2 regions of the Rhizobium sp. N621 genome follow, and region 2 is predicted to be linked to the other one. Evidence: riboswitches for the same ligand, from Rfam matches in the RefSeq annotation. Region 2 holds a riboswitch; the other holds the start of a gene.
What was found. A riboswitch is a leader RNA that binds a small molecule or an ion and turns the genes downstream of it on or off. The one in region 2 is predicted to bind FMN.

Region 1 (14,910 bases), 1.2 Mb from region 2:
CGGTGACACGCGGAGCCTCGGTCAGGAAGACCACCGCATCGACGATTTCGGCGACGTCGGAAATGCCTGACATCGGCGAGAGCGTCTTCAGGAACTCCTTCGGATTATCCTTATGCAAGGGCGTGTCGACGACGCCCGGAGCGACCGTGTTGACGCGGATTCCATCGCTCGCATATTCCATCGCCAGGTTCTTGGAGATCGCATCGATGCCGCCCTTGGTCATCATCGAAACCGAGGCGGAGAAGCCGGCGATCGGATGGTCGATCAGCGGTGTGGTAATGCTGACGATGCTGCCGCCTGTCTTCTGGGCTAGCATCTGCCTGATGACAAGCTGAGTGAGGTGGATGAAGCCTTCGAGATTGGTAGAGGAGAGCTTACGGAAATCCGTCATCGTGTAATCGATGAAGGGCTTGGTGAGGAAAATGCCGGCATTGTTGACGAGGGCGTCAATCGAGCCAAAGCGGTCAATCGCCGCTTTGGCTACACGCGCCGCGGTCTCGGGATCGCCGATGTCGCCGTCGACCATTGCCAGCCTGTCGGAAGCCTTGAGAGCATCCGAAGCGCTGACTTGGCGCGAGGTGGCGACAACGTTGTAGCCGCGCTCGACGAAGGCGTTGACGAGGCCTGCTCCGATACCTTGGGAGGCGCCCGTAACGATGACAGTTTTATGCGTAGTCATGTTGAACTCCATTGATCTGGTTCGGGCAACGCGGGCCTTGCGAAGGCGAGGTCGCTCGAGATGGGGCCGCCGCGATCGCGACGCCATCAGCTGTTGCTTGTTTTCGCAGAGTGAATATGGCGAAAACCCGATTGCGCGATTAGATGGAAATATCTGGATTCTCTTTTGCATTGATGCAAAAGTGGGGCATGGCGGACCTTAATGACATTGCAGTCTTCGTGAAGGTGGCGCAGTACGGGAGCTTCAGCCGTGCGGCCCATTCGCTCGGCATGCCTGTTTCAACCGTCAGCCGTAAAGTGACCTCGCTCGAGGAACAGCTCGGCGTTACGCTGATACAGCGTACGACCCGCAAACTCAGCCTTACCGCGCAGGGGCGGGCTTATTACGACAGGTGCAGCGAGCCGCTGTCCCACCTCCTCGATGCTGAGCAGGCGGTGAGCGAAACGCAGAGAAAGCCGGCAGGCTTCTTGAAGATCTCGGTGCCAGTCATCTTGGGGCAGGAGGTCTTCTATGAGTTCATATCCGCCTTCCTGAAGACCTATCCCGATATCCAGGTTGATCTCTTCGTCACCAATCTATTCCTCGACCTGGTTGCGGAGAATATCGATGTCGGAATCCGTTTCGGCGACCTGAAGGATTCGTCCATGGTCGCGCAGCGGCTCGGCAAGAGCGTGCGCTATCTGGTCGCGGCCCCGGAATATCTGAAGGGCAGGGCGCTTCCCGCCAAACCGGAAGACCTGAAGGAGCATCGCTGCGTACTCCTGAACGGCCGCAACGGCGAAGCGGAATGGCATCTCGTCAGCGGCCGCAAATCGCTGGACCTGCGTGTGTCGGGGCCGGTCTCGAGCCGAGACTTCGATGCGGTCAGCGCCTTCACTTATCGCGGCCACGGTATCGGTCTCCTGCCTTCGACCTATTGCGACGAGCAGATTCGAAGAGGCGAACTCATCCGCCTTCTTCCGGAGTGGTCGTCGCCGGAAATTTTCGTGCATGCCGTCTATCCTACCCGCCGCTTCCTGCCCTTGCGCCTGCAGGTCTTCCTCGAAGCGCTTAAGGCATGGAACACCCCGCTGTGGCTGCCATTGCATTGAGAGTTTCGGAATCGGTGCCGTTGAGACGCGACGCATTTTCATCACCGAAAATTGAAGCCCAGCGCCTCACCGTGCATCCTGCCCCGGCCAAGCTGTGGTAAAGTCTGTCGGCTTGGGGTGGCGCGGGGATTTGCCGATGCTGACAACGCTTGCGGTGCTCATGGGTGTTTCAGGAGTCGTGCCGGCCGCTGAAACCGTGCCAGCTGAGGTTGATGTGACGCTGGTGCTTGCCGTCGACACCTCGCGGTCAATGGATTTCGAAGAGATTGGCATTCAGCGCGATGGATACGTCGAGGCGCTCAAGCACAAGGAATTCATCGATGCGGTCAAGGGCGGGCTCACCGGCCGCATCGCCATCAGCTACTTCGAATGGGCGGGCTATGTCGTCCAGGACTCGATGATCGACTGGCAGGTCATCGAGACGGAGGCGGATGCGATCGCCTTTGCAGGCAAGCTCGACGCCCGGCCGATTGCCACGCAACGGCGCACCTCGATCTCCACCGCCATCGATCAGGGCGCCAGCATGATCGCCACCGGTCCCTTTCGCGGCAGGCGCGAGGTGATCGACGTTTCCGGCGACGGCCCTAACAATTCCGGCGATCCCGTCATACCCGCGCGCGACAAGGCGGTGGCGTCAGGCATGATCATCAACGGCCTGACCATCATGCTGCGTCCTTCCGATGCCCCCGGCGGGCTCGACAAATATTACGCCGATTGCGTGATCGGCGGCCCCGGCAGCTTCGTGCTGCCGGTCCACAAGATCGAGGATTTCGCCATCGCGGTGCGCCGCAAGCTGGTGCTCGAGATCAGCGGCATTTCTCCGTCGCCTGGGGTGGAGAGGATCGCTGCGGACGCGCCGACGACGGATTGTCTGATCGGCGAGAAGCAGTGGCGGGATATATTCGATCGGTGAGGCGTGGCTGCGGCGCGACTTGGAATGAGAGGACACCGTGTCGCACCCCCCTCTGTCCTGCCGGACATCTCCCCCACAAGGAGGGAGATCGGCTGGGCGTAACGGCTTCCCCAAACAACTAAAGCATCGTGATTGTCGCTGCCGGCTGGGAGGGAGCGACGGTCAGGCCACTTGCCAATCTCCACCCTTGTGGGGGAGATGTCCGGCAGGACAGAGGGGGAACACGGCACGCTTAAAAGGAAAGAAGCCCGCCATGAGGGGTTTGAAGGCGAGCCGGGTGCTCCCAACGTCTGCCGCCGCCACCTACAACGGCAATTGCCTGCCGGCCTGTTCGCTGACCATGTATTCGGCGTACCAGTCCGGCCAGTTCTCATCATACTTGCCGCCGTTGCGTTTCTCGTGTTCGCCGTGGGCCTGGGCGGCGCGGCGGAGTGCCGCCGCAAGGTCGCTCGATGTCGAGAAGGCCGTCTCATCGGCGTCGATGCGGCCGGGGAGGCGGGTGGTGACTTCCTGGAACAGCCAGCCATTGCCGTCGGGATCCTTGAACGAGGCAAAGGAACGGTAGCTGCGGTGCTCGGGGTCGTGGCCGGCGATGCGCAGGCGCCCGAAGAGATAGGGCTCGTCCTTGCCGGCATAGACGCCCGATGCGTCGTGGAAGACCTCGCTCACCTCGACGCTGCGGGCGATGAGATCGCGCCGCGCGGCCTCGATGTCGGAGACGATGAGGTAGAGCCCTTGCGCGGAGCCGGGGGCGGCGGCCGTGACGTTCCTGCCGAAGATGATGGCGCAGCCGGAGCCCGGCGGGGTGAACTGGATCACCCGAAAATCGGCATCATTGGCAAAGTCGGCGTCGAGCCTCCAGCCCAGGCCGTCATAGAAACGTTTGGCGCGGTCGACGTCGGAAACGGGGATGACGACCACCTCGAGCTTGGTGTCGACCGGTCGTGTTCTCGCGGATTCGGTGGGGGGTTCACTGCGCACTGCATTGCTCATCTTCAGCTCCTCAGGGTTTGGACGCATTAAGAATGGCGATACATGTCGGGGTCGAGTGGACCACAGCGCGTTAGGGGCGTCGAATCAATTATTCTATCGGTGCAGAAGAGACGGCGGGCCGATCCCGCCGCCTGTCGCGCGGCTGCTAAAGCGCGTCGCGATCTTTCAGATTCGCTTTTTGCGCTTTAGGTTTTTGTTTTCACGCATGTCGTTGGCGCAAAACCGCTGCACACTTTTGCGCGACCTGCTTCACGCCGCAAGAGCGGCGCGTGTCTTGCCGATCATCAGGGCGGCGCGTGCCGCCTCGCGGCCCTTCTCTACGAAATGGGCGCGGTAGATCTGCGTATGATGCTCGGTTTCCTGATAGTGGTGCGGCGTCAGCGAAACGGATAGCACCGGCACGCCCGTATCCATGCCTGCACGCATCAGGCCATCGACGACGGCCTGGGCGACGAATTCGTGGCGGTAGATCCCGCCGTCGACGACGAAGGCGGCGGCGATGACGGCGGCATAACGTCCGGTCGCGGCAAGATCGCGCGACAGCAGCGGCATTTCGAAAGCGCCGGGGACGTCGAATACGTCGATTTGTTCGGCGGGAACAAGCTGTTGGAAGCCTTCAAGCGCACGGTCGACGATATCGGCGTGCCAGCCGGCTTTGACGAAGGCATAACGGGTGGGTGTCATGGTAATCTCCTTTGGCGTACAGACACGTCACCCAAGGCGATCACGAGCATCCGCCGCCAGCCTGGAGGGCAGCAGCAGCGCACGTTCTCTTTCATCCGGACTATGACCGTCGGCTCAGGCATCTCACCTGATCTGCTGACCCTTCCGAGGAAGGCGCTCGCGGGCTCGCAACTGAAACTGCATACCGCCGGTAGGGACTTTCACCCCGCCCTGAGAACGGCGCGGACAATAGGGGCAAGGCGGCGAGCTGGCAATAGGGAAGATATTTTCGGGTGGGTGCGGTTTTCAACCTCAAGAGAGCCTCATCCTGTGAGGTGCCCGTAGGGGCCCCGAAGGACGACGCGGGCGCGCTGACATTGGATGGAAGCAAGGAGCGGCGTTGGAGCGCGTCCTTTGAGGCTCCGCCCTGCGGGCTGCGCGCCTCAGGCTGAGGGAGCTCGGAGGTTGCCGCGCCGAGGCCGGTGAGGGTCTCACCTAAGGGTGCTGCAGGATGCCCGCCCTTGCTCAGCGCACGCTTCCGCCTACATGCTCCCATTGAGGACACCCACGTCAATACAGCATGATACGTCGTTCCCCGAGACCGAGCGGCAACCATGGGAGAGAGACATGCCAGAATCTTTCGTCGTGCGCCGCGAGGCGCATCTTGCGGCGCCGCCGGCGGCGGTGTTTGCGCTGATGACCGATCCGGAGAAGATCCTGCGCTGGATGGGGACGGAGGCCGAGGTCGAGCCGGAGCCCGGTGGGCTCTATCTCGTCAACGTCACCGGCGCCCGCTTTGCGCGCGGCTCGTTTCGCGAGGTGGTGCCGGTGCATCGGCTTGCCTACAGCTTCGGCTGGGACGGCAGCGAGGTGGTGCCGCCGGGATCGAGTCTGGTCGAGATCGACCTGATCGAGCAGGGAGGCGGGACGCTTTTGCGGCTCACCCACAGCGGCCTGCCGAGTGCGGAGCAATGCGCTGGCCATGAGGAAGGCTGGGCGCATTACCTCGGGCGGCTCACCGAGGTCGCCGCCGGGCGGAACCCTGGTCCAGATCCATTTTACGGCAGGAGATGAACGGTTTTCGGCAGGCGGCGGGATGTTCCTCAAGCGCTTGACGCTGCGGGAAGAACGATCCGCCGCGGTCAAAAAAGTGCTGCTTTTTCGTCGGTAAACATGAACGTGCAGTTCATCTCCAGTTCAATTTGGCGGTCCTAAGGTGATTGCGGCTGGATGAAATGGAGTTTTCGATGAAGGCACTTTCTATCGCGGCTGCCTTGCTCGCTGGCAGCCTCTCGATCGGCACAGCTCAGGCGATGCCGATCGGGTCAATCAAGGTTGAGAGCACTGTCACAAAGGTCGACTACGCCTGTGGTCGCGGCTGGCACCTGACCCGCTGGGGCGAATGCCGGCACAACTGGCGCCGCCCGCCGCCTGTAGCTTTCTATGGCGGTCCGCCCCGCTGGGGCTGGGAGCGGCGTCATCGCGATTGGGATGGCCCGCGTTGGCGCTATGAGCGGCGCTGGGACCGCGAACGCCGCTGGCGGGATGACTACTAAAAGCCTTTGACAGAAGCGGACGAACGAGGGCCGGTGCGATGTTTCGCCCGGCCTTTATCTGTTGAAATAACGACCGCGCTCAGATGCGGCTGACGAGCCAGTGCTTTCCGTCGATCAGCTCTTCGAGCTCGGCCGGATCTTTGACGCCGAACTCGAACCATTCGACGAGTTCCTTCGCCTTCCGCTTGCTTTCCTCGGCCGTGAACTCGATCCCATAGCGCGCGCACCACCGCCGAAGGATCGACGTCAGCAGCGTCATGTCATTCCCGTCAAGCGGGTCTTTCGGCCAGTATGTCGTGCCCATCGCAACCCCTCAATCGCTGATGACAAGCTGGCACATAATCGAATCAATGTCGCGCAATTTAAACGTGTTTATTCGGTTGTTTTCAACCGTGGCGAATGGTTTTCCACAGAGTTGTCGGGCGGTGGGGTTGACAGGGTTGCGGAGGGACTCGGCGGGAGCAAGTGCCGATAGGAGATCCTCCGGACACCAGAGGTGTCCTCAGTTTGCCGACAAAATCTCCTCCGTCATGCTCGGCCTTGTGCCGAGTATCTGACCAGGGCAATTGTTTGGACGACCACCGTTCTTCATATGCATAATTGGATCATCTCAGATCCTCGGCACAAGGCCGAGGATGACGGAGGAGATTTTGGTTGCCAACAGGCGGAGACCGGAGACCTCCTCAGAAGTTGCAGGAGTGTCCGTGGGTTGATGTCCGGGGGTTGCCCAGGTCTTGTTGCAATGCCAATGTTAACCCATGGATCTGCCTTCCTCTCTTGCCTGGCTGATTGACGAGGCTGCGGCTTCGCCCGGTCCCGAACGGTTTCTGGCCGAGCTCGGGCGCCGGCTGCTGGCCGATGGCCTGGCGCTTTCCGGCGGCGCGCTGACACTTTCGGTGCCGCATCCGATCATCGCGCGGCGTACCTGGCTGTGGCGGGCCGAAACCGGAGCCGTCATCGAGGCGCTGGGTTTTGCCGCCGCACCTCAAAGCGATGCCGGGCGCGAATGGCTGGCCGGGCTCGGGCCGGTTTGGGAGGAGAGGATTGGAGCTTCACGGGACGGCGCCATGCTCGGCTGGGCGGGTGTCGGCAGGGGGACGGGGGCGGACGAATTTCCTCCTGATGAAGCCGCGCGGCTGCAGGAGATCGCGCGTTTTGCCGCCGCGCCGCTCGCAGCCCTTGCGGCGCGGGAGGCGCTGGCAGCACTGCTGGAAGCCTATCTCGGTCGGCGCAGTGCGGCCCGGGTTCAGTCGGGTGCGCTTGCCCGTGGCACCGGTGAGACCATTCGCGCCGCTCTTCTCTGCGCCGATTTGCGGGATTTCACCGCGCTTTCTCAGGTGACGGAGCCGCAGGCGATGATTTCAGCGCTCGATGCTTATTTCGACCGCGTTGCCGGCGCCGTGCACGCCTTCGGTGGCGAGGTGCTGAAATTCATCGGCGACGGCGTGCTGGCGATCTTTCCCGTCACCGCCGCTTCCGGCAACGAGGCCGGAGCTGATCGGGAGGCCTGCGAGGCGGCGCTTCGGGCTGTCGCCGCCTGCCGCGCCGGCATGGTCCATCTCGACCAGATGCGCCGGGCGCAGGGGCTGGCGCCGCTGCCCTTCGGTGCGGCGCTGCATTTCGGCGAAATCCTCTGGGGCAATATCGGCGCCGCCGACCGGCTAGATTTCACTGCCATCGGCCCGGCGGTCAATCTGGTCAGCCGGCTGGAAGGGCTCTGCAAGCCGCTCGGCCACAGCGTGCTGATCTCAGGCGCGGTGGCTGCGAATACCGAGGCCGCGCTGACGCGGCTCGGCGAGCACACCCTGCGCGGCATCGCCGAGCCCTGTGCCGTCTTCACTTTGGCCGAGGATTGAGCCCGAGATGGCGCTGCCCGAATGCGCCCGCCATGCCATGTTTGGCGCTCACAAGAATCATGATTGTTAATCACTCGTATGGCGCGTGATCATTCCAGCCACTGCCGGAGATCGTTTTCAAATATTCCTTAGGAAGAGAGTTTGCAAAGAAGCTTTTGCAAAGATATGTTTGCGATTATATGATGGGATCATGAAAGAGCAGAACTCCGAACCTGCCGCAGATGCTGTTGCCTCGCGCATAGTCAGCCGTGTCGTGCCCGAACCGACCGCACTGAAGGCGCTGGCCCACCCCGTCCGGCTGCGCATGCTCGGCATGCTGAGGATCGACGGCCCCGCCACGGCGACGCAGCTCGCCGTCCGGCTCGGCCTGAACAGCGGCGCGACGAGCTATCATCTGCGCCAGCTCGCCCAATATGGTTTCATCGAGGAAGCGCCGCATGCCTCCCGGCGCGACCGCTGGTGGCGCGCCAGCCATGAGCTGACCTCGGCTCCCCCGAGCGAAGCCGAAGGCGAGGCGCTCGATCTCGACATGGCCTTCAACCAGGCGGCCCTCTCGCTGCAGGTCGGCCAGATGCAGCAGGCGCTGGAGGAATATGCCGAGCTGCCAGCGGAATGGCGCAGGGCGACGGCGGCCGACGACATCATCATCCCGATGACGGCGGAACAGGCCGAGGCCCTGACGAAACGGCTGAGCGATATCATCCTGGAAGCCATGCGGGCCGCCCCACCATTGGGGGAGGCCGCTTCCCGGAATCCTGACATGGTTCCTTTCTATGTCATGCTGCACGCTTTCCCCTATCCGGGCCGCCTGCCGCACCGCGAGCGAGAGGACGGGACGTGAGAAAAGGCAAGCCTTTCCTGGCGCTTGCCGCCGCAGAGACGCTTTCGCTTTCCGGCACCCGGCTATCGACCATCGCCATTCCCTGGCTGGTGCTGAGCGCTACAGGCAGCCCCGTGCTGACCGGTCTGACGGCGATGATGGAGATGCTGCCTTATGTGCTCGCCAAGGCGCTCGGCGGGCCGCTGATCGACCGCATCGGCGCCAAGCGCATCGCCATCATCTGCGACACTGCTTCCGTTATTGTGGTCGGGCTGGTGCCGATTGTCGATCTCTTCGGCATGCTGACCGTGCCGGTGCTGCTGCCCGTTGTTTTTGTCATGGGGGTGCTGCGAGGCCCCTCCGATGCCGCCAAGCAAGCGATGGTTTCCGATATCGCTGCGCTGGCGGCCGTGCCGCTCGAACGGGTGACCGGCGTCTCCAGCGCCATCGAACGGCTAGCCTCGACGGTGGGCGCTGCCGGCGCCGGCGCATTGATCGGGCTGATAGGCCCGGGGCAGGCGCTCCTCGTCAACGCCGCCACCTTCGCCGCCGCAGCGCTGGTCGTCGCGACCGGCATACCCGGCAGGCGGCGCGCTCCGGAGTTGCCCGCCGCGCTGGACGCTCGGCGGGGCAGGGTGCCTTCCTATGTCGACGATCTCCGGGAAGGCTGGCGCTTTCTGCGCAGCGACGCCGTGCTCGTCAGCATTGTCACCATGGTGGCGATCACCAATCTGCTCGATCAGGCCTATCACGCCGTGCTGCTGCCCGTCTGGACGAAGAACGCCGGTCATGGGCCGGAACTGCTCGGAGCGATGTTCGCCGCCTTCTCCGGCGCTTCCATCGCGGGCGCGGCGATCGCCGCTGTCATCGGCGAGCGCATGCCGCGTCTGATCGTCTATACCGTGGCCTTCCTCCTGACCGGATTTCCGCGCTTTCTGGTGCTCGCGGTCGATGCGGCGCTCGGCTCCGTCTTTGCGACGCTCGCAATCGCGGGCTTTGCCTCGGGTTTCCTCAACCCCATTTTGTCGGCGGTGATCTTCGAGCGTATCCCCAAGCCGCTAACCGGGCGCGTCACCGCGATGAATACCGCCCTCTGTTTTGCCCTCATCCCCTTCGGGGGCCTCGTCGGCGGCGCGCTGATCAGCACGATCGGGCTTGGTTCAGCGGTGCTCCTCTGCGGGCTCGCTTATCTCGCCGCGACTCTCGCTCCGCTGGCGCTCAAGAGCTTCCGTGGTTTTGACAAGGCCATGGCATGAGTCCCCCGCGCAGGCTCTAGCCTTATCCGATTTCCTCGATCATCAGATCGATAAAGCAGCGCACCCGCGGCTCCAATACGCCTTTGTCGGGATAGAGCGCCACGATCTTCGTGTCGTCGGTTTCGAGGTCGGGCAGGACCTGCCGGAGACGGCCGGCGGTCAAATCGGCGGCGGCAACGAAGTCCGGAAGAAGGGCGATTCCGAGGCCGGCCAGGGCGGCGTCGCGAACGGCTTCACCGCTGTCGAGCCTCAGGCGGCTGCGCCCCTGGGCCTTGATCCAGCCGCCGCCGCTGCGAAAGCGCCAACCCTGCCTTTGGCCGCGGCTGGTGAAGAACAGGCAGTCATGGGCGGCGAGATCCGCTATATCGCGGGGCATGCCGCGTTGGGTGAGGTAGGAGGGCGAGGCGCAGAGTAGCGCCTTGTCACTGGCGATCACGCGCGTGATCAACCGGCTGTCGGCCGCCGACGGCGTCGCGCCAATCGCGATCGCCAGATCGAAGCCATCCTCGAGGTTGTCGGCCGGGCGATCGGTGAAGCTCACTTCGACCTGCACGTCAGGCCAGGTGCGAAGATATTTTTCGAGCAAAGGGAGCACGACAAGCGATCCGAAGACATCGGGAGCGGCGAGCCTGAGCACGCCTCGCGGCACACCGCTTTGCCCCCCAATGCTCGCTTCCGCCTCGTCGACCGATGCCAGGATCTGCAGCCCGTGGTCATAGAACACTCGTCCTTCATCGGTCAGGCTCAGTGTCCTCGTGGTCCGGTTGAGCAGGCGCGCGCCGAGCCGCTCTTCCAGACGGGTGACGGCCTTTCCCGCTGCCGAACGGGAGAGGCCCATCGCCTGGCCGCCGGCGATAAAGCTTCCGGCATCGACGACGGCCATGAAGATCAGGATATCGTTCAGGTTCGTGCGCGGCATGAAGGCAACTCGAGCGATTCAACTGCAGCCTTAACTCGGTCGCGATGTGACCGATTCAAGGCTCGCACCATCAACGTCGGCCGCGCCAGTTAGGTCCCGGGCGCATCGAAATGATGGTGGTCGGCGACAGCTGCCGTTTCGCGTCACCACCGCCCAAATCGAAGGCTCGCGCCAACAAGCCTCGCCGTCAGCGCCAGCCGAGCGCCGGAGCGACGTGAGTGAGGATCGCTTCGATGACGTGGGCGTTGTAGGCGACGCCGAGCTGGTTGGGCACGGTGAGCAGCAGCGTGTCGGCCTCGGCAATCGCCTCGTCTTCCGCAAGCTGCTTGATGAGCACGTCAGGTTCGGCGGCGTAGCTGCGGCCGAAGATCGCCCGGGTCTTCTCGTCGATGAAGCCGATCTTGTCGCCCTCGTCGTTGCCGTAGCCGAAATAGGCGCGGTCACGTTCGTCGACCAGCGCGAAGATGCTGCGGCTGACCGAGACGCGCGGCTGACGCGTGTGGCCGGCTTCCTTCCAGGCGTCGCGATAGGCGCGGATCTGGTCGGCCTGCTGGACGTGGAACGGCTCGCCGGTCTCGTCGTCCTTAAGCGTCGAGCTCTGCAGGTTCATGCCGAGCTTGGCTGCCCAGACGGCGGTGGCGTTGGAGCTCGCCCCCCACCAGATGCGCTCGCGCAGGCCCTCCGAATGCGGCTCGAGACGCAGCAGGCCGGGCGGATTCGGAAACATCGGCCGCGGGTTCGGTTTGGCGAAGCCTTCGCCGCGCAGCACTTCGAGGAAAACTTCGGCATGATGCCTGGCCATCTCGGCCTCGCTCTGACCTTCCGGCGGCGCATAGCCGAAATGACGCCAGCCGTCGATCACCTGTTCAGGCGAGCCGCGGCTGATGCCGAGTTGCAGCCGCCCTCCGGCGATGAGATCGGCAGCACCGGCATCCTCGGCCATATAGAGCGGGTTCTCGTAACGCATGTCGATGACCGCGGTGCCGATCTCGATCCGGCTGGTCTTGGCGCCGACGGCGGCAAGCAGTGGAAAGGGCGCGGCGAGCTGCCGGGCGAAATGGTGCACGCGGAAATAAGCGCCATCGGCGCCGAGCTCCTCGGCCGCCACGGCAAGGTCGATCGACTGCAGCAGCGCATCGCCCGCCGAACGCGTCTGCGATTGAGGCGAGGGCGTCCAGTGCCCGAACGAGAGAAAACCGACTTTCTTCATGCCGCGCCTTTATCCATTGCATCTCATGATGGATCGGTCATCGCATAGTTTTGGTGCGCAAGACAATCACAACCGGAATGGAATGGCGCGCTTGGCAGGCGACGCTTGCTGAAGCGGCACGCGAGGCAACGCTCGTAAATGGCGGGAAATGAGTCGCCTTTCCCGGGCCGGCGCGCCGATACGCAAGGAGCGATCGTCATTCGGGAACTCCGCTTTCACGGAAGCGGCGGCCTATAGCGCCAGCAAGTTCGGCCTGCGCGGCTTCTCCGAAGCACTGCGGGCGGAGGTGGCCGACACGCCGCGCATTCACGTATGCGACGTCTATCCCGCCTTTGTCGATACGCCGGGCCTCAGGCGTGGCGCCAATTATGTCGGCCGCCAGGTCACCGCGCCGCCGCCGGTTCTCGATGCGCGCCGCGTCGCCGAGGCGATTGTCGGCGTCGCCAGGTCGCCGCGCGCCACCACCACGGTCGGCGTGGTCACCACTGCGACGCGGCTTGCCCATCTGCTGGCGCCCCATCTTGCCGCCAGGGCTCTCGGCCGGCTGATGGCCGCCTATTTCAAGCGGGCGCCGCGCGCCGCCGAAAGCGACGGCAATCTCTACTGGCCTTCCACCGACGCCGCCCGGATCGATGGCGGGCTCCGATCGCGGCACAGGTATTCGGCGCCGCTCCTCCTCGGTCTCATCGCGGTTGCTGTGCTGGCGATCGGCGCCGCTGCGCCGAGGACGTACCCGCGCCGGCGGCTGGCGCTGGGCAGCCGGCACCGGTTTTGGTAGGCGGGTTGGATGGTGCAGATGCTGGAGGTTTGTATGGCATGCCGTGTGGCACGCCCTCTCCTCCGTTCGTGTGACGAGCACAGGCGAGCGGGTGAACTATCAGCATCGCTTCATGCCCCCACTGACAAGGCGCAGCCACGGAGCCAGGTGGAAGCCGGTCATCAGCAGGTACATCGGCACCATTCCGGTCAGCGGGAAGTTATCGGGCGTGGTGGTGCAGATCACGTCGGCGCTGCCGGTTGCGGCCGTCAGCAGCGCCATGATCGCGAAGGTCGGGGCGGCGGCGAGAGACAGAAAATCAGCGGCGAGAGCGGGTTTGGCCGGCTCGCCGGCGGGTTCGTCAGCGGCGGCGGCGAGCGACAGCCAGTTGTCTGTGTCGAGGGAGGGGTTGGCGTCAGCCCGTTTCGGGACGTGAGCGAAGAGTGCCATGACAGTCACTCCTTGCCGTAGCGGTCGTGGTGGCGCCACCAGATGCCGATTTCGTTGCGGCCCTTCGGCGCGCGGTCGAGCCATTGATACATGCCCCAGAGCCCGTCGAGCCCGCGCGCATAGCTGGAATAGCTGTGGTAGACGGCGCCATCGATGAGTTCGAAGGCGCTGACGCCGGGGCGGTCGCGGGTGTAGGTGGGAACGTCGGTGCCGGTCATCGAAGCGATCTGGACGATGGGTTCGTCGCTGCCGCGCGACTGCCATTCCGGCACGGCCTTGCCCGCCGGCGGTTCCGAGGCGGGCGGTTCGCGACGGTAGTTGTATTCGATCTCGCCGAGACGCTGCTGCTCCGGGCTGAACCAGACGCTGAAATCGGCGTTGAAATCGCTGCCGGCCGAGGAAGCCCAGGGAAAGCTCCAGTCCATGCGCCGCTTGAAGGCCTCAAGCTTTGCGAGCGGCGCGCGCGAGACGACCCAGAAGGCGACGTCGTGATTTTCCAGGTGGACGAAGAAGCCGTTGAAGCCGTCGGCGATCGAGGAGCAGGAGGGGCATCCGGCGCTGTAATCCGGCCCGAACATGAAATGATAGATCAGGAGCTGCGAACGCCCGCCGAACAGATCCTTCAGCGAAGCACCGCCGCCTTCGGTATCGAAGCGGTAGTCCTTGTCGATCCTCACACGCGGCAACTGCTGGCGTTTGGCCGCCAGCGCATCGCTTTGCCGCGTCAGTTCCTTTTCCTCCTCGAGCAGATCGAGTCTCGCCGCCAGCCATTGCTCGCGGGTTGCGTTCAGCATTGCCGTCATGGGTCTTCTCCTTTGCCTGTCTCTCGTCGTAGCATCCGGCTCGGTTGCCTGCCGTTGAGCGAAGATTACGGCCGAAGGGACAAACGCCGGGAGTGACAAGTGTGACGGGATTTGAATGGACTCGCTGATTACGGCTGCTGCGCAGGCGCTGGCATCGGGCGATACGCTCGGCGCGCTGAAACGGGTGGCGCTGCGCGACGATGCGCCGGCGTTGGCGCTACGCGGCATCGCCATGGCACAGCTCGGTGACCTCATTCGCGCCAAGGCGCTGCTGAAGAGTGCCGTGCGTGCTTTCGGACCGCGGGAGGCGGTGGCTCGCGCCCGCTGTGTCGTCGCCGAGGCAGAAATCGCGCTCGTCTCGCGCGATCTCACCTGGCCGCCGAAGACGCTGGAGGCGGCGCGCAAGGTTTTGGAAGCGCATGGCGACCGGGTCAACGCCGCCCATGCCGGCAATATCGCCATTCGTCGGCTGGTGCTGATCGGCCGCCTTGACGAAGCCGAGCAGGCGCTGGCCGCGCTCGACCCGACGCCGCTGCCGCCGGCCTTGCGGGCCGCCCATGAGCTTGTTGCGGCCGGCATCGCCGTTCGGCGCCTGCGCACGCATGCGGCCCGCGCAGCACTCGAACGGGCACAGCTTGCGGCCGAGCGGGCGAATATGCCCGTGTTGACGGCGGAGGTCGAAGCCGCTGGACATGTGCTCGATCTGCCGGCGGCGCGGTTGGTTTCTCGCGGGCATGACCAGCCGCTGCTGCTTGCCGAGGTGGAGGCGCTCTTTTCCGGCGGCACGCTCGTCGTCGACGCCTGCCGCCATGTCGTGCGCGCCGCCGGCGCGATGGTGCCGCTCGCGAGCCGGCCGGTGCTTTTCGCGCTCGCTCGTGCGCTTGCCGAAGCCTGGCCGGCGGATGTGTCGCGGGGCGCGCTGATCGCACGCGCCTTCCGCGGCA
Region 2 (14,910 bases):
GGTTCGAAGGTGACGGAGGTTGCCCTCACCCGGGCCGGCGCCGGCGGCTCGATCAGCGGATCCTGGCGAACGGCGCCGGTAAAGTAGTCGGCCGGCGGTTTCGTCGAAGGGCGAGAGCCGGCGGGTTTGATCTCCATAATCGTTCCTTTCCATCCATTGCGGTTGAAGCCTTATCTGCGGACGATATTTGATCGAGGCGACCGATCAAGACCGGATCGGCAATTGCCGCACAGTTGCCCGCCTGATAGGCCAGTGTCTTTCATAACCGGGGAGATGTTCATGAAACACCATGCTTTTGGCCGCATGCCCTTCACCGTCACCAATGTCGGCTTCGGCGCCTGGCAGATCGGCGGCTCCTGGGGCGACATCAGCGAGGCGGATGGGCGCGTGGCGCTGAATGCCGCGCTCGATGCCGGTATGACGTTCATCGACACGGCGGATGTCTACGGCGACGGACGCTCGGAAAAGATCATTGCCGATGTCTTGAAGACGCGCGGCGGCGAGCGCCCGATGGTCGCGACCAAGGCCGGCCGCCGCCTCAACCCGCATGTCGCGGAAGGTTATAGCAAGGCCAATCTCGAAGGCTTCATCGACCGCAGCCTGGAGAATCTTGCGGTCGACAGTCTCGACCTCGTGCAGCTGCACTGCCCGCCGCGCGAGGTGCTTTACCAGCCTGAGATCTTCGAGAGCCTGGATACGCTGCAGCAAGCCGGCAAGATCAAGGGCTATGGCGTCAGCGTCGAAAAGGTCGAGGACGGGCTGAAGGCGATCGAATATCCCGGCGTCGTCAGCATCCAGATCATCTACAACATCTTTCGCCAGCGCCCCGACCACCTGTTCTTCCAAGAGGCGCGCCGCAGGAACGTGGCGATCATCGCCCGCGTGCCGCTCGCAAGCGGCCTTCTCTCAGGCAAGATCAGCCGCGAGACGCAGTTTGCCAGCGACGACCACCGCAATTTCAACCGCCACGGCGAAGCTTTCGATGTCGGCGAGACCTTTGCGGGCGTACCCTTCGAGGTCGGGCTGCAGGCGGTCGAGGAAGTGCGCAAGCTAGTGCCGGCCGGCGCCACCATGGCCGCCTTTGCGCTGCGCTGGATCCTGATGAGCGATGCGGTCACCGTCGTCATCCCCGGCGCCCGCAATGCCGAACAGGCGCGAGCCAACGCGGCTGCCGCCGACCTTGCGCCGCTTTCAGCGGATGTCATGGCGGCAACGCGCGAGATCTACGAGCGGCTGATCGCGCCGCATGTGCATCAGCGCTGGTAGCGCTGGAGGTTCTTCGTAAGGACTACGGCGAGACGAGAACAGCCTCTCATCCGGCTACCCCCACCGACCGGGGTCGAGCCACTCGTCTCGACCCGTCCTTCGGACCCCCGCTCGCGGGGCGAAGGGACCAAGCCGCAACCTCCCCGTCCCCCGCTCGCCTCTCGCAGGGCGCGTCCCCTCTCCCCGTTTTTACGCATGACGGAGACATGACGACCGGCAGGATTTCAGAGAGTCGGCGTCAGGCTGCCTGTTTTTCCCGACGCATCTCATTTCTCATGATGAAGAGCGACGCGGAAAGAATGAGTGCAGCGCCCAACCACAGATAGCCGGCGGGCGCATAGCCGAAGAACAGCCAGCCGGCGAGAACGTTCAGCGGCAGCTTCAGGTCATCGAAGGGCTGGACATAGGCGGCGTCGGCGCTGGCATAGGCTAGGGTCAGCAGATATTGCGCCACGACCGTCAGGAGGCCAGCCAGAAGGAAGAGCGCGAGTGTCGTGCCTGTCGGCACTGCGAAACCCGCGGCAAGCGCCAGACCGCCGTTGATCGGCGTCAGCAGCACCAACAGCCAGACAGTGATGGTCTCCGGCCTCTCGATACCCGTCAGGCTCTTGGTGATGAGCGATGAGGCACCCCAGAGCAGTGCCGAGAGCACCGGCAGGAGCGCTGCCCAGGTGAAGCTGTCCGACCATGGCTGGAGGATGATCATCGCGCCGGCAAAGCCGACACCGGTCGCTGCCCAGCGGGCCGGGCCGACGCGCTCACCGAGGAACAGGCGGGCACCGAGAATGATGAAGAAGGGTGAGGTCATGACCAGCGCGATCGCCTGCCAGATCGGCACCGAGGCAAGACCGGAAACCCAGGCCTCGACACCAAGCGCGGCAAAGACGACGCGCACGACGTGGCGCCAGGGATAGTCCGTCCGCATAGCAGCAAGGCCGGATTTGCGCAGGAAGGGCAAGGAGAAGAGGAAGGCGAAGGCATATTGCCAGAAGGCTGCGGAGGCTGGAGGAAAGGCAAGCTTCATGGTCAGCCATTGGGTGACGACGTTGAGCAGCGAGAAGGCGACGCCTCCAAGCACCATGAAAACGGCGCCGGCAATGGCGCGGGAACGCGGCATTGTAAGGGAATTCTGATTCATGTCTTCCATCCAGAACTACAGCGCCGCGCGTCTTTCCAGACGCGCAAAGGACGCTGTAGCGCTTTTAATTGCTGCATAATTTCATCCTTAAATCGATTCCGATTTGAGGAGTTATGCAGGCGACCAACATAAATCAGGACGCATGAGTCAACGGCGCGCAGACGCCGGCAGTCCTCTGCTCGCTCGCGGCCATGCTCATTCTCTTTCATCCGGACTATACCGTCGGCTCCGGAATCGCACCGGATCTGCTGACCCTTCCCCGGCCAAAGCTTCGGAAGGCGCTCGCGGGCTCGGGCCGCAGCCCTTACCGCCGGTGGGGACTTTCACCCCGCCCTGAGAACAGCACGTTCGTAAAACAAAGCACTTCTTGCGGCAAGCGCAAAACAAAAGGGGTCCGGCAGTGCCGAACCCCTCGAAATCCTGCTCAGCCATTCTCGTTTACGGCCGGCGGACGATCAAATCAGCCGTTGACGGCGTCCTTCAAGCCCTTGCCGGGCGTGAACTTCGGCACGTTGCGAGCCGGGATATCGACTTCAGCGCCGGTCGACGGGTTACGGCCCTTCGTTGCAGCGCGATGAGAAACGGTGAAGCTGCCGAAACCAGCGAGGCGGATGTCGCCCTTGTTCTTGAGTTCGGCCTGGACAACGTCGAAAACCGCGTCAACAGCGGAAGCCGCGTCAGACTTCGTCAGTCCTGCCTTTTCGGCGACTGCGGACACGAGTTCATTCTTGTTCATGTTTCCACCCCTTTCTAAATGGTATGAAACGACTCAAATCTAAGCTAGGCGCAGATTAGGTTTCATCAGGCCCGCCGGGAACCCAAAAGCCCTGCAAATCAAGGAAAAGCAAGCGTCTCCATGACGTTTTCACAAAAAAGGCTGGCGTTTCCGCCAGCCTTTTCGCGTCTTTTGCGCTAATAGGGCACAAATGTGGCAAACGCCACTCAATGCGCTATGGTTGCGCCCGTATCATCAAGGCCTTCGACCGACGTGATGACAGGCGTTTCCACCGTGCCATCCCACTCGATCGGCTCCGGCCGCCGGATCAGCGCGTGCTTGATCACCTCGCCCATCCGGGAGACCGGGATGATCTCCATGCTGTTCTTCACATTGTCCGGAATCTCCGCCAGATCCTTGGCGTTCTCCTCCGGAATCAGCACCTTCTTGATGCCACCGCGAAGCGCTGCGAGCAGCTTTTCCTTGAGACCGCCAATCGGCAGCACACGGCCGCGAAGGGTGATTTCACCGGTCATGGCCACATGCTTGTTGACCGGGATGCCGGTCATGATCGAGACGATGGCGGTTGCCATGGCGACACCGGCCGACGGACCATCCTTCGGCGTCGCACCTTCCGGCACGTGCACGTGGATGTCGTTCTTTTCGAACATCGGCGGTTCGATGCCGAAATCGACGGCGCGCGAGCGGACATAAGAGGCCGCCGCCGAGATCGATTCCTTCATGACGTCCTTCAGATTGCCGGTAACCGTCATGCGGCCCTTGCCCGGCATCATCACACCTTCGATGGTCAGCAGTTCGCCGCCGACTTCCGTCCACGCAAGACCGGTCACGACGCCGACCTGATCCTCGCCCTCGGCTTCGCCATGGCGGAAGCGCGGCACGCCGAGATAGTCGGCGATGTTGGCGGCCGTCACGTGAACGGACTTCGTCTTGCCCTTGATGATCTCGGTGACCGCCTTGCGGGCGAGCTTCATCAATTCGCGTTCAAAGCTGCGGACACCGGCTTCGCGGGTATACTGCTGGCTGATCGCCATCAGGGCGTCGTCGCTGACCGAGAATTCTTCCGGCTGCAACGCATGTTCCTTGATAGCCTTCGGCAGCAGGTGCCGCTTGGCGATCTCGCGCTTCTCGTCCTCGGTGTAACCGGCGATACGGATGATTTCCATGCGGTCCATCAGCGGTGCAGGGATGTTCAGCGTATTCGCCGTCGTGATGAACATCACGTCCGACAGGTCGTATTCGACTTCCAGATAGTGGTCCATGAAGGTCGAGTTCTGCGCCGGGTCGAGCACTTCGAGCAGGGCGGAGGACGGGTCGCCGCGGAAATCCATGCCCATCTTGTCGATTTCGTCGAGCAGGAAGAGCGGATTGGACTTCTTTGCCTTCTTCATCGACTGGATGACCTTGCCGGGCATCGAGCCGATATAGGTGCGGCGGTGACCGCGGATTTCGGCTTCGTCGCGAACGCCGCCGAGCGCCATGCGGACATACTCACGGCCGGTCGCCTTGGCGATCGACTGGGCGAGCGAGGTCTTGCCGACACCAGGAGGGCCGACGAGGCAGAGGATCGGGCCCTTGATCTTGGTGGCGCGGGCCTGCACGGCCAGATATTCGACGATGCGCTCCTTGACCTTGTCGAGACCGAAGTGATCAGCTTCGAGGATCTTTTCGGCGTTGTTGAGATCGGCCTTGATCTTCGACTTCTTGCCCCAGGGAATGCCGAGCAGCCAGTCCAGATAGTTGCGCACGACGGTGGCTTCGGCCGACATCGGGCTCATCTGACGCAGCTTCTTCAGCTCCGCATCGGCCTTTTCACGGGCCTCCTTGGACAGCTTGGTCTTGGCGATGCGCTCTTCCAGTTCGCTCATCTCGTCGCGGCCTTCCTCGCCGTCGCCGAGCTCCTTCTGGATCGCCTTCATCTGCTCATTGAGGTAGTACTCACGCTGGGTCTTCTCCATCTGGCGCTTGACGCGCGAGCGGATGCGCTTTTCGACCTGAAGGACCGAAATCTCGCCTTCCATGAAGCCGAGAGCCTTTTCGAGGCGCTGCTTGACGCTGGTGGTTTCCAGCATCTCCTGCTTCTCGGTGATCTTGATCGACAGGTGCGAGGCGACCGTATCGGCGAGCTTGGAATAGTCGTCGATCTGGCTGGCGGCGCCGACCACTTCAGGGGAAATCTTCTTGTTGAGCTTCACATAGCTCTCGAATTCGGAAACGACCGAGCGCGACAAGGCTTCCAGCTCGACCGGATCGTCATGGGGCTCCTCGAGCACATGGCCGAGCGCCTCATAGAAATCCTCACGGCTCGTATAGGTGTCGATCTCGGCGCGGGCGCGGCCTTCGACCAGAACCTTGACGGTGCCATCAGGAAGCTTCAAGAGCTGCAGCACGTTTGCCACGGTGCCGACATTGTGGATCGCCGAAGGGTCCGGATCATCGTCACTGGCGTTGATCTGCGTCACCAGCATGATCTGCTTGTCCGAGCCCATGACCTCTTCGAGCGCACGGATCGACTTTTCCCGTCCGACAAACAGCGGCACGATCATATGCGGGAAAACCACGATGTCACGCAAAGGCAGAACGGGGTAGGCAGTGCTGCTCGCTACAGACGTTTTCTTCGTCATTTTTTGTCCTTTCCATCGTCCCGTTACCGGGCTCTCTGCACGACCGCTTGGGATCGGCCGGCACTCTCACTTGGCCTACAAGTGGAGGTTCTGACTACGCTTTTCAAGCCACGCTAACGCCCGCGTTCCCCGGATATGACAGCTTTGTTACAACGGAACACCAGCACTATGAAACGCGTGGCTGGACCGGCGCTTACCACTTCCGACCCGGCTAAATACAACGCCAGCAATACACTCACGGAATCACTGCATCATTGCCAAGCACCGCCCCCTGCGCAACATCGGCAAGGGCAAGCTCCAGTTCCCACCGCCAAAATACTAACAGCGCCTCGCATGGTTTTTCAAATAGAAAGGGGCTCGCCCATGGCAAGCCCCTTAAAATAATGGTGTGAAAACCATAAGATTACGCGGAAGCGTTGGCTTTTTCTTCCTGACGATCGGCATAGATGTAGAGCGGACGCGCCGAGCCGCGCACCACTTCCTCCGAGATGACGACCTCGCGCACGCCTTCCAGCGTCGGCAGCTCGAACATCGTGTCGAGCAGGATCTTTTCCATGATCGAACGAAGGCCGCGGGCGCCGGTCTTGCGCACGATCGCCTTGCGGGCGATTTCGCGCAACGCATCCTCGTGGAAGGTCAGTTCCACATCTTCCATCTCGAACAGGCGCTGATACTGCTTGATCAGCGCGTTCTTCGGCTCGGACAGGATCTGGATCAGCGCGTCCTCGTCGAGATCCTCGAGTGTCGCCAGAACCGGCAGACGGCCGATGAACTCGGGAATGAGGCCGAACTTGACCAGATCTTCCGGTTCGAGTTCGCGCAGGACTTCGCCGACGCGGCGGTCGTCCTGGGCCTTGACGGTGGCGCCGAAACCGATCGAGGTCTTCTCGCCGCGGGCGGAGATGATCTTGTCGAGGCCGGCGAAGGCGCCACCGCAGATGAACAGGATGTTCGTCGTGTCGACCTGCAGGAATTCCTGCTGCGGGTGCTTGCGGCCGCCCTGCGGCGGGACGGAAGCGACCGTACCTTCCATGATCTTCAGAAGCGCCTGCTGCACGCCCTCGCCCGAGACGTCGCGGGTGATCGACGGATTGTCGGACTTGCGCGAAATCTTGTCGACTTCGTCGATGTAGACGATGCCGCGCTGGGCGCGCTCGACATTGTAGTCAGCGGCCTGCAAGAGCTTGAGGATGATGTTTTCGACGTCCTCACCGACATAACCGGCTTCCGTCAGCGTCGTCGCATCGGCCATGGTGAAGGGAACGTCGATGATGCGGGCGAGCGTCTGAGCAAGATAGGTCTTGCCGCAGCCTGTGGGGCCGACGAGCATGATGTTCGACTTCGCCAACTCGACTTCGCCGTTCTTGGAGGCGTGCGCCAGGCGCTTGTAATGGTTGTGAACGGCGACCGACAGGATCTTCTTCGCCTGGCGCTGACCGATGACATATTCGTCGAGGACCTTGATGATGTCCTGGGGCGTCGGAACGCCGTCGCGGGACTTGACCATCGAGGACTTGTTTTCCTCGCGGATGATGTCCATGCACAATTCGACGCATTCATCGCAGATGAAGACGGTCGGTCCGGCAATCAGTTTCCGGACTTCGTGCTGGCTCTTTCCGCAGAACGAACAATAGAGGGTGTTCTTGGAGTCGCCGCCGTTGCTGCCGCTGACCTTGCTCATATCATTTTCCTTCCAGCACGCCGCATTTCAAGGCGAAATCGCGGTCCACTCTATCAGCTCCTGGCGGCACTCCGTTTCCGGAGCCTTTGCCGAGAAGGGCTTCAGGGGCTACGAACCGGTCCCAATCAACCATGTCCAGGTTCCGGCGGCAACGAATTCCCCTTCGAATGCCGAATGCTATGTCATAAAAATTCAACATAGCATTAATAGTTACTATTAGCGTCTTCGTCGCCAGTTGAAAGCCTTGTTCGATCACAAATGAGATAGAACTGTGGCGAGGAAAACACCATCCCAATTAATTACTAGGCCTGCTCGCCTTCCATCTCGAGGCGTGACGTCAGAACCTTGTCGATCACACCCCAATCCTGGGCCTCGTCCGCATCCATGAAATGGTCACGATCGAGCGTCTTTTCAACTTCCTCGTAGCTGCGGCCGGTGTGCTTGACGTAGACCTCGTTCAGCCGGCGCTTCATCTTGAGGATGTCGCGAGCGTGGCGCTCGATGTCCGAGGCCTGGCCCTGGAAGCCGCCCGAGGGCTGGTGCACCATGATGCGGGAATTCGGCGTGGCGAAGCGCATGTCCTTATGGCCGGCCGCCAGCAGCAGCGAGCCCATGGACGCGGCCTGGCCGATGCAGAGCGTCGAAACAGCCGGCTTGATGAACTGCATCGTGTCGTAGATCGCCATGCCGGCAGTGACGACGCCACCTGGCGAATTGATGTAGAGAGCGATTTCCTTTTTCGGGTTTTCTGCCTCGAGGAAGAGAAGCTGGGCGCAGACGAGCGTCGCCATATGATCTTCGACGGCGCCGGTCAGGAAGATGATGCGTTCCTTCAACAGACGGGAATAGATGTCGTAGGAGCGTTCACCGCGGTTGGTCTGTTCCACGACCATCGGCACGAGGGCCATTGCGGTATCAACTGGGTTTCTCATGTGCGTCCTTTGTCAACGTCATGCCGGCAGACCGGGAATCAAAGAAAATGTCTTATCCCTACATAGAGTGTCCCTGCCCTCCTCTTCAAGACACGCCTTGGGATAACGTTAAGAAGGCGGGGCAAGACGGCGAGGTTTCGAAGCCGGCAGCCTCTATCTCGCAAACGCCTGATGGGCGCGAGCCTTCGATGGCGTCTGCCCCCGCTTTTCTCCATGACAGGATGAAGGAAAGGTTACTCCATTCGGCAGCGCTCACGCACGTTTACCCGACGGAAAGCCTATCGCCAGATACCGGCCGAAAATCATGCCGCAGTGCAACGACATTAAGGAACTGGCGAACTTCCTCCGCAAGGATGCGGGCCAACAGACAAGGTCGACGGGCAAGGGGTTGCTGCCGTGTTCAATATCGCTACAGGTCTCGCCATCTGGTGTTCGGAGGCCATGACGCTCGCTTTGGTGCTTTTCGTCGCCTGGCGCCACAATGTCAGGAATGAAGCCTATCTCTATTGGGGCCTCGGCTTCTTTCTGACCGCCATCGGCTTTGCGATGATCTCGCTGCGCAGCGAAATTCCCAGCCTGCTCTCGATCGAGGTGGGCAATGCCATCGCGCTGCTCGGCCAGAGCGCCTGGGTAGCGGGTTTTCTCGCACTCGACCGCAAGAAGATCGAATGGTGGGCTCTGCTGCCGCCGGCAATCTGGCTGGCCGGGATCTTTCTGCCCTGGGTCAACACCGATTATTCCAACCGCGTCGTGCTCTATAATCTCGCTTCGGCGACGGGTGCCACGGCATTGGCCATGGCGGTCGCCGCCGGCGACATGCGCCGCGAGCGCACCCGCATCAAGCTGATGGGCGTGTTCGTCATCCAGGGCGGCCTGTGTTTCGCCTCGGCGCTGACGATGGCGGTGACGCTGCCAAGCGATATCGAGGCAACCAATCTCGGCGGCGTCTCGGCAATGGCAAGCGCCTTCCTGCTCACCATCGCCTTCGCGCTCACCTGCCGACTGGTGATGGAGCGCTCCGAACGGCATCTGCGCGCAATGACGCTGACCGATTCCCTGACCGGCGTGCTCAACCGCCGTGGTCTGCTCGGCTATTTCGAGTCGATCCAGGAGAGAGCCCATGGCGAGCAGCGGCAGGTCGCGGTGATCCTTTTCGACCTCGACCATTTCAAACGCGTCAACGATCGCTTCGGCCATCAGTCCGGTGACGCCGTGCTAACCGCTTTCGCGCGCATGGCCCGGCAATATGTTCCAAACAACATCTTCGGCCGCATGGGCGGCGAAGAATTCGCCGCCTTCGCGGCCGTTGCCGACCAGACGGAAGCCGAGGCGATCGCCGAAGCGATCCGCACCGAATTCTGCCGCCTTCCTGTCAGCACCGGCGAAGCGATCGTTCCGGTCACGGTCAGCATCGGCATTGCACTCGCCTCCTCGATCGAAGCCAATATCGACAAGCTGATCTCGGCCGCCGACCGGGCACTCTATGCGGCCAAGGCCGCCGGCCGCAATTGCACGGTCACCTTCGGCGAAGAGGAAGCGGCGGCCCCGGCGCCGGCCACGCCGAGCACCACCGCCGGCGAGCTCGTGCCGACGGTCGACGACCAGGTGGAGGCGCTGCGGCGGATGGGCGCGCTGTCACGGGCCGGCTAGCCGCAAGTCAAAAAGCAGAATCAATCACCGGGTTTAGACATGGATCTTAAAGCCGTGGGCGCCTCCGATCGAGCGCGCCTCGTTCCGTGCCGAACACTCCTCACCCACATCTTTTCGAGGGCCGGCAAATCCGCTAAGCCTTCGGTTCATGACGATACCGCCCTTTTTCTCGATCGACCCCGCCCTCCGCCACGTCTCGCTGGACGCCCGCAATCCGGCCTTCTACGGCAACCCGAATGCCGTTTACGCCGCGCTTCACGCTCATTGTCCGACCTTCTACTGGACCGAGCAGAAACAGTGGTTCTTCACCGGTTACGACCATGTGAACGGGTTGCTGCGCGACCGCCGCTTCGGCCGACAGATCCTGCATATCGCCAGCCGCGAGGAGCTCGGCCTAGCGGAGCCGATGGCGCATCTTGAAAGCTTCGATCTCTCGGAACGTTATTCCCTGCTCGAGCTCGAACCGCCGGAGCACACGCGGCTGCGCACGCTCGTCAACCGCGCCTTCGTCTCCCGCCATGTCGAGAAGATGAAGCCGGAGCTTACCGAGCTTGCCAACCGGCTGATCGACGGCTTCGCGGACAAGGGCGAGGTCGAGCTGCTCTCGGCCTTTGCCGACATCATCCCGGTGACGATGATCGCCCGGATGATCGGCATCCCGGAAGAGATGGGGCCGCAGCTGCTCGCCTGGTCGCATGCCTATGTCCGCATGTACATGTTCGGCCGCACTCGCCGGCAAGAAGAGGAGGCCGAACGGGCGGCCAGAGAATTTTCCGACTATGTGAGAACAGTGATCGCAGAACGCCGGGCCGAGCCGCGCGATGACCTGTTGACCCATATGATCCACACCGAGCACAAGGGCCAATACCTCACAGAAGAAGAGCTCATCTCAACCACGATCGTGCTGCTCAATGCCGGACACGAGGCAACCGTGCACCAGATCGGCAACTCCGTGCGCACCATCCTCGACAGCGGCTGCGATCCGGCAGAACTCTTCCGGGACGAAGCGGCGACGGAGCGCACCGTCGAGGAAACCCTGCGCATCTGCGCGCCCGTCCACATCTTCCAGCGCTGGGCGCTCGAGCCCGCAGAGATCGACGGCGTCTCCTTCAAGCGCGGCGACAAGGTAAGCCTCATTCTCGCCGCCGCTAATCTCGACCCGGCGAAATTCACCGATCCCCTTGCCTTCCGGCCCGACCGCAACGAGGCGCCAAACCTCTCCTTCGGCGCCGGCATCCATTTCTGCATCGGCGCACCGCTGGCGCGGCTGGAGCTCAACGTCGTGCTGCCGATCCTATTCGAACGGCTTGCCGGCCTCAGGCTGGCGAAGACGCCCGTCGTCAAGGACGTCTATCATTTCCACGGGCTCGACCGGCTGGATCTCCGGTGGTGAGCCGCTCAGGACGGCAGATCCGCGGAAGCTCTGCGCAGCGTGCTGGCGCGATCTCGCGGCATTACGCTGCCTGTTGTTGAAGCTTGCTCGATATGTCGAGCGCCGACATGGGTTTTCCGAGCAAATAGCCTTGCAGCTGGTCGCAGCCGGCCTCCCGCAAGATCGTTGCCTGGCGGATATTCTCGATGCCTTCCGCGGTGACGGGAATCTGCAGCGCGGTCGCCAAGGAGATGGTCGCCTTTAGAACATCGGCACCATTCGAGGCTTGGTCGAGAGCAGACACCAGCGAGCGGTCGATTTTCATCCGATCAAAGCCGAACTGCCGCAATGCGCCAATGCTTGCATAGCCGCAGCCGAAGTCGTCGAGCGCGAATTTGATACCGACCTGCTTGAGGTGATCTATCGATCGACGCGCCTGATCCGGATTGGTCATGAGGACGCCTTCGGTGATTTCCAATGTCAAGCGCCTCGGATCGAAATCGAGGTCCTGCAGGAGGGAGATCACTTCGGCGGCGAATTCCGGATTGCAGAGCTGGACCGGCGAAACGTTGACGGACAACGCCAGACCGGGCCAGTTCTTGGCGTGCTCGATCGATGTTTTCAACATGTGACCGCCGAGCGCATCGATGAGGCCGCATCTTTCGGCAAGCGGAATGAAAATCTCCGGACTGATATTTCCTGTCGCGGTCCGCCAGCGGGCCAGCGCTTCAAGACCGGTCACCACGCCCGTCGTCGCAGAAACGAGAGGTTGGAAAACAGCTTCGATCGCACCATTGCCGATGGCGTTTTTCAACAGAGTTTCCAGTTCGGCGACCCTTTGGCGCTCCCGATCCAGCTCGGGGTCGTATTCGATTGCCCGGCCTCTGCCATTTTCCTTGGCGCGATAGAGCGCCATATCAGCCCTGCGCAAAAGCTCCAGAGGCTCGATGTCTGCGTCACGTGCAGCAGCGCCGATGCTCGCACCGACCTCGATCGTTCGTCCGTCGATTTTGAAAGGTTCGGCAAACAGCGCCAGAATCGTATCCTCTATCTCCTGTCGCTCGGCGGTTCCGACCTGGACCAGAGCGAACTCGTCGCCCCCCAACCGGGCCACGGCAACGACTTCGGGATGGCAGGCGATCAGCGCGTTCGAGACGATCCGGATAAGTTCATCCCCGACCGCGTGCCCCCAGGCGTCATTGACCGCCTTGAAACCATCGAGATCGACCAGGTAAAGCCGAGGCGGCGAAAGCTCCGAGCCTTCCAAGTCTTCCAGCAGGGCGAGAAGCCCATGCCTGTTCAGGAGACCGCTCAGGCTATCGTGGTTCGCTTCGAAAATCGCTGCTTGCGCCAGTTGACGAAGACGCCGCGCTTCGGCTGCGCCCACCAGCAGAACGCCGGCCAGGAACAGGACGAGGATGATGATGGCGGCTGCAACGAAAGGATAGACCTGTCGGAACACGGCGCTGCCTGGCGCTTTGCTCGGCCAGACGAGCTGGCCGATGACGCCACCCTTCATATCCGTGATCGGTGTGTTCAGCAGGCCCGGTTCGGGCGCGGCGGCAAGGCGCAAGCCCTCGAGTTCGTGTTCGTTCGAAAGCGTGCTGAGAACGTCCGAGTTGAACTCCTTATAGAAGCTTAGCACGCTGAGCTTCGTCGGAAGCTCGCCTTCCGCTTGATAAGGCTGGATCGGCTGTGACGCGATGAGCGCGATGCCCGTTTCCGTCTTGATGAAATTGACCACCGGCGCCTGTCCGAAATCGGTGGCCGTATTGATCTGCCGGTAGAAAGCTTCGCCGAAAAAGGCACTCGGCTGGAAGGGCTTGCCTTTGGCATAGGCGGAGACGATCGACGAGCGGTCGGGACCGGTCACGATGGCGCCGTCGTAGAGCGGATAATCCTCGCTGGTTTTTCCCCAGTTCTCATAAGCCCAATCCGCGGCGGCGGGAGATGCGATCGCCTTATAGGCATCATCCCATACGGCGTTATCAGTCGTCGTTGCGCTCAGGCGGCTGACAAAGGCTGCGATCGCCGCGCGGGAGGCGCGAATGGCCCTGGCATCGTCGATTTCGTTCGCCGACCGCGTCATCGTGGCGACGACATGCGCCATGAGGCCGGTCAAGACGAGCGCGACGACGAGGAAGAAAACGGTTGTTGCAATGATGGAAGACGTTTGGGTTCGAACGTGCCTACCCGCAAAATTCGACGACATGCCAATCCCGAAAAGATGAACTGTGAGGCCATGTCTATGGTGACGGCAGGAGACATCATGTCCGCAATGCGCTGCAGATAAGGTCTAGCATTTGACGATGTAGGTCCCATTAATGGGAAAGATCAAATGCCTTCTACCCGCGAAAGAGAAGCGGTTATTTTGGGGGAAACGGATCATAATCGCCGCAAACCGGGACAGACCGCCTTCTCGCAGCCGCTGTTCAGACCCTGATCACATAGTCCTTGCGAGTCGTTTCAACGACTTCCCAGGTTCCCTTGAAGCCAGGCCTCAAGATCATCCGGTCGCCGGCCTTGAGATGAACCGGCTCACCACCGTCCTCCGTGATGATCGAATGGCCTGATAGCAGGCTGAAATATTCCCACTCCTCATAAACGATCCGCCACTTGCCGGGTGTCGCCTCCCAGATGCCGGAATAGAGGCCGCCTTCGGCTTCCTCCAGATTCCAGGTGCGAAAATGCGGATCGCCGGAGATAATCCGAGCGGGCTCGGGGGCGCTGAACTCGGGTTCGACCCCATCGAGGTTGAAGGTGATTAAATTCATCACGGAACTCTTCGACATCAATGTCCTTCACGGCGAAGTTCTGCGCGCGATTGATTGAAATCTTTTCAATTTATCTCTCGTCGGACATTAACCGCGCTTGAAAACTTCAGGAGCCCCGTCTCCCACCTTGCCACCGCGTCCGGCGCAACGCCGTGTTGACGAGTAGCCGGCTGAAATAGGGGCTATGCCTGCGCGCCTGAGCGCAGGTCCGGTCGCCGCTCTACCACGCGCTGCTGAACGACCGTTAGAGCAGCGATACCCGCTTCGTCGGCAGCACGCAAAAGCGCCTCGCGGAATCGTTCCGGGTCAATTTTCCCGCTAAGTGCATCGACGCAGGCCTTTACGGCCGAGACATATTCCTCGCCGTCGTCGGAAGGCCAGTCGTTAATCAGGAGATGCGCCGCATCGCCGAGCGTCCGGACGATCTTGCGCGTTGCCGGACCGCGCAAAGCAAGCGCGACCGGCGTGAATGCCGATGATGTATTCCAGCACATTGTCCCCGAACCCTCAAGGCATGATTACTGCAATCCTAACCGCGCAACATACGCTTGTTTCCTGAAATTTGGAATTGAAAACTGAGCGATAAAACCGCTCCAACGCGAAGTAGCAGAAACTAAAGAAAGGGCTCAAGGACCTCATGTCCGAGCGCTCTGAGCTACGGCGACATGTGTCGCGTTGATGACAAGGGCAGCAACTGATACGAGCGAATTTGCAACTGGTGGCCGCGGCGGAGCCAC

Region 1: another riboswitch for FMN. It lies ahead of AMK00_RS13775 (6,7-dimethyl-8-ribityllumazine synthase); the one in region 2 lies ahead of AMK00_RS08045 (DMT family transporter).

The regions. Positions count from the first base shown of each region.
Region 1 is NZ_CP013495.1:2,808,660-2,823,569, reverse strand. It holds gene AMK00_RS13795 (SDR family NAD(P)-dependent oxidoreductase) at 1-679, opposite strand, end outside; gene AMK00_RS13790 (LysR family transcriptional regulator) at 868-1,770, shown strand; gene AMK00_RS13785 (DUF1194 domain-containing protein) at 1,907-2,683, shown strand; gene AMK00_RS13780 (VOC family protein) at 2,987-3,676, opposite strand; gene AMK00_RS13775 (6,7-dimethyl-8-ribityllumazine synthase) at 3,926-4,360, opposite strand; FMN riboswitch at 4,440-4,582, opposite strand; gene AMK00_RS13770 (SRPBCC family protein) at 4,967-5,413, shown strand; gene AMK00_RS13765 (GCG_CRPN prefix-to-repeats domain-containing protein) at 5,587-5,895, shown strand; gene AMK00_RS13760 (hypothetical protein) at 5,975-6,199, opposite strand; gene AMK00_RS13755 (adenylate/guanylate cyclase domain-containing protein) at 6,654-7,751, shown strand; gene AMK00_RS13750 (ArsR/SmtB family transcription factor) at 7,942-8,592, shown strand; gene AMK00_RS13745 (MFS transporter) at 8,589-9,827, shown strand; gene AMK00_RS13740 (LysR family transcriptional regulator) at 9,850-10,746, opposite strand; gene AMK00_RS13735 (LLM class flavin-dependent oxidoreductase) at 10,934-11,956, opposite strand; gene AMK00_RS13730 (SDR family NAD(P)-dependent oxidoreductase) at 12,105-12,734, shown strand; gene AMK00_RS13725 (hypothetical protein) at 12,834-13,163, opposite strand; gene AMK00_RS13720 (DUF899 domain-containing protein) at 13,169-13,966, opposite strand; gene AMK00_RS13715 (hypothetical protein) at 14,082-14,910, shown strand, end outside.
Region 2 is NZ_CP013495.1:1,644,734-1,659,643, reverse strand. It holds gene AMK00_RS08055 ((R)-mandelonitrile lyase) at 1-137, opposite strand, end outside; gene AMK00_RS08050 (aldo/keto reductase) at 280-1,266, shown strand; gene AMK00_RS08045 (DMT family transporter) at 1,505-2,413, opposite strand; FMN riboswitch at 2,598-2,749, opposite strand; gene hupB (DNA-binding protein HupB) at 2,865-3,140, opposite strand; gene lon (endopeptidase La) at 3,347-5,764, opposite strand; gene clpX (ATP-dependent Clp protease ATP-binding subunit ClpX) at 6,168-7,445, opposite strand; gene clpP (ATP-dependent Clp endopeptidase proteolytic subunit ClpP) at 7,748-8,377, opposite strand; gene AMK00_RS08020 (GGDEF domain-containing protein) at 8,774-10,027, shown strand; gene AMK00_RS08015 (cytochrome P450) at 10,176-11,420, shown strand; gene AMK00_RS08010 (bifunctional diguanylate cyclase/phosphodiesterase) at 11,482-13,611, opposite strand; gene AMK00_RS08005 (cupin domain-containing protein) at 13,832-14,191, opposite strand; gene AMK00_RS08000 (DUF982 domain-containing protein) at 14,356-14,667, opposite strand.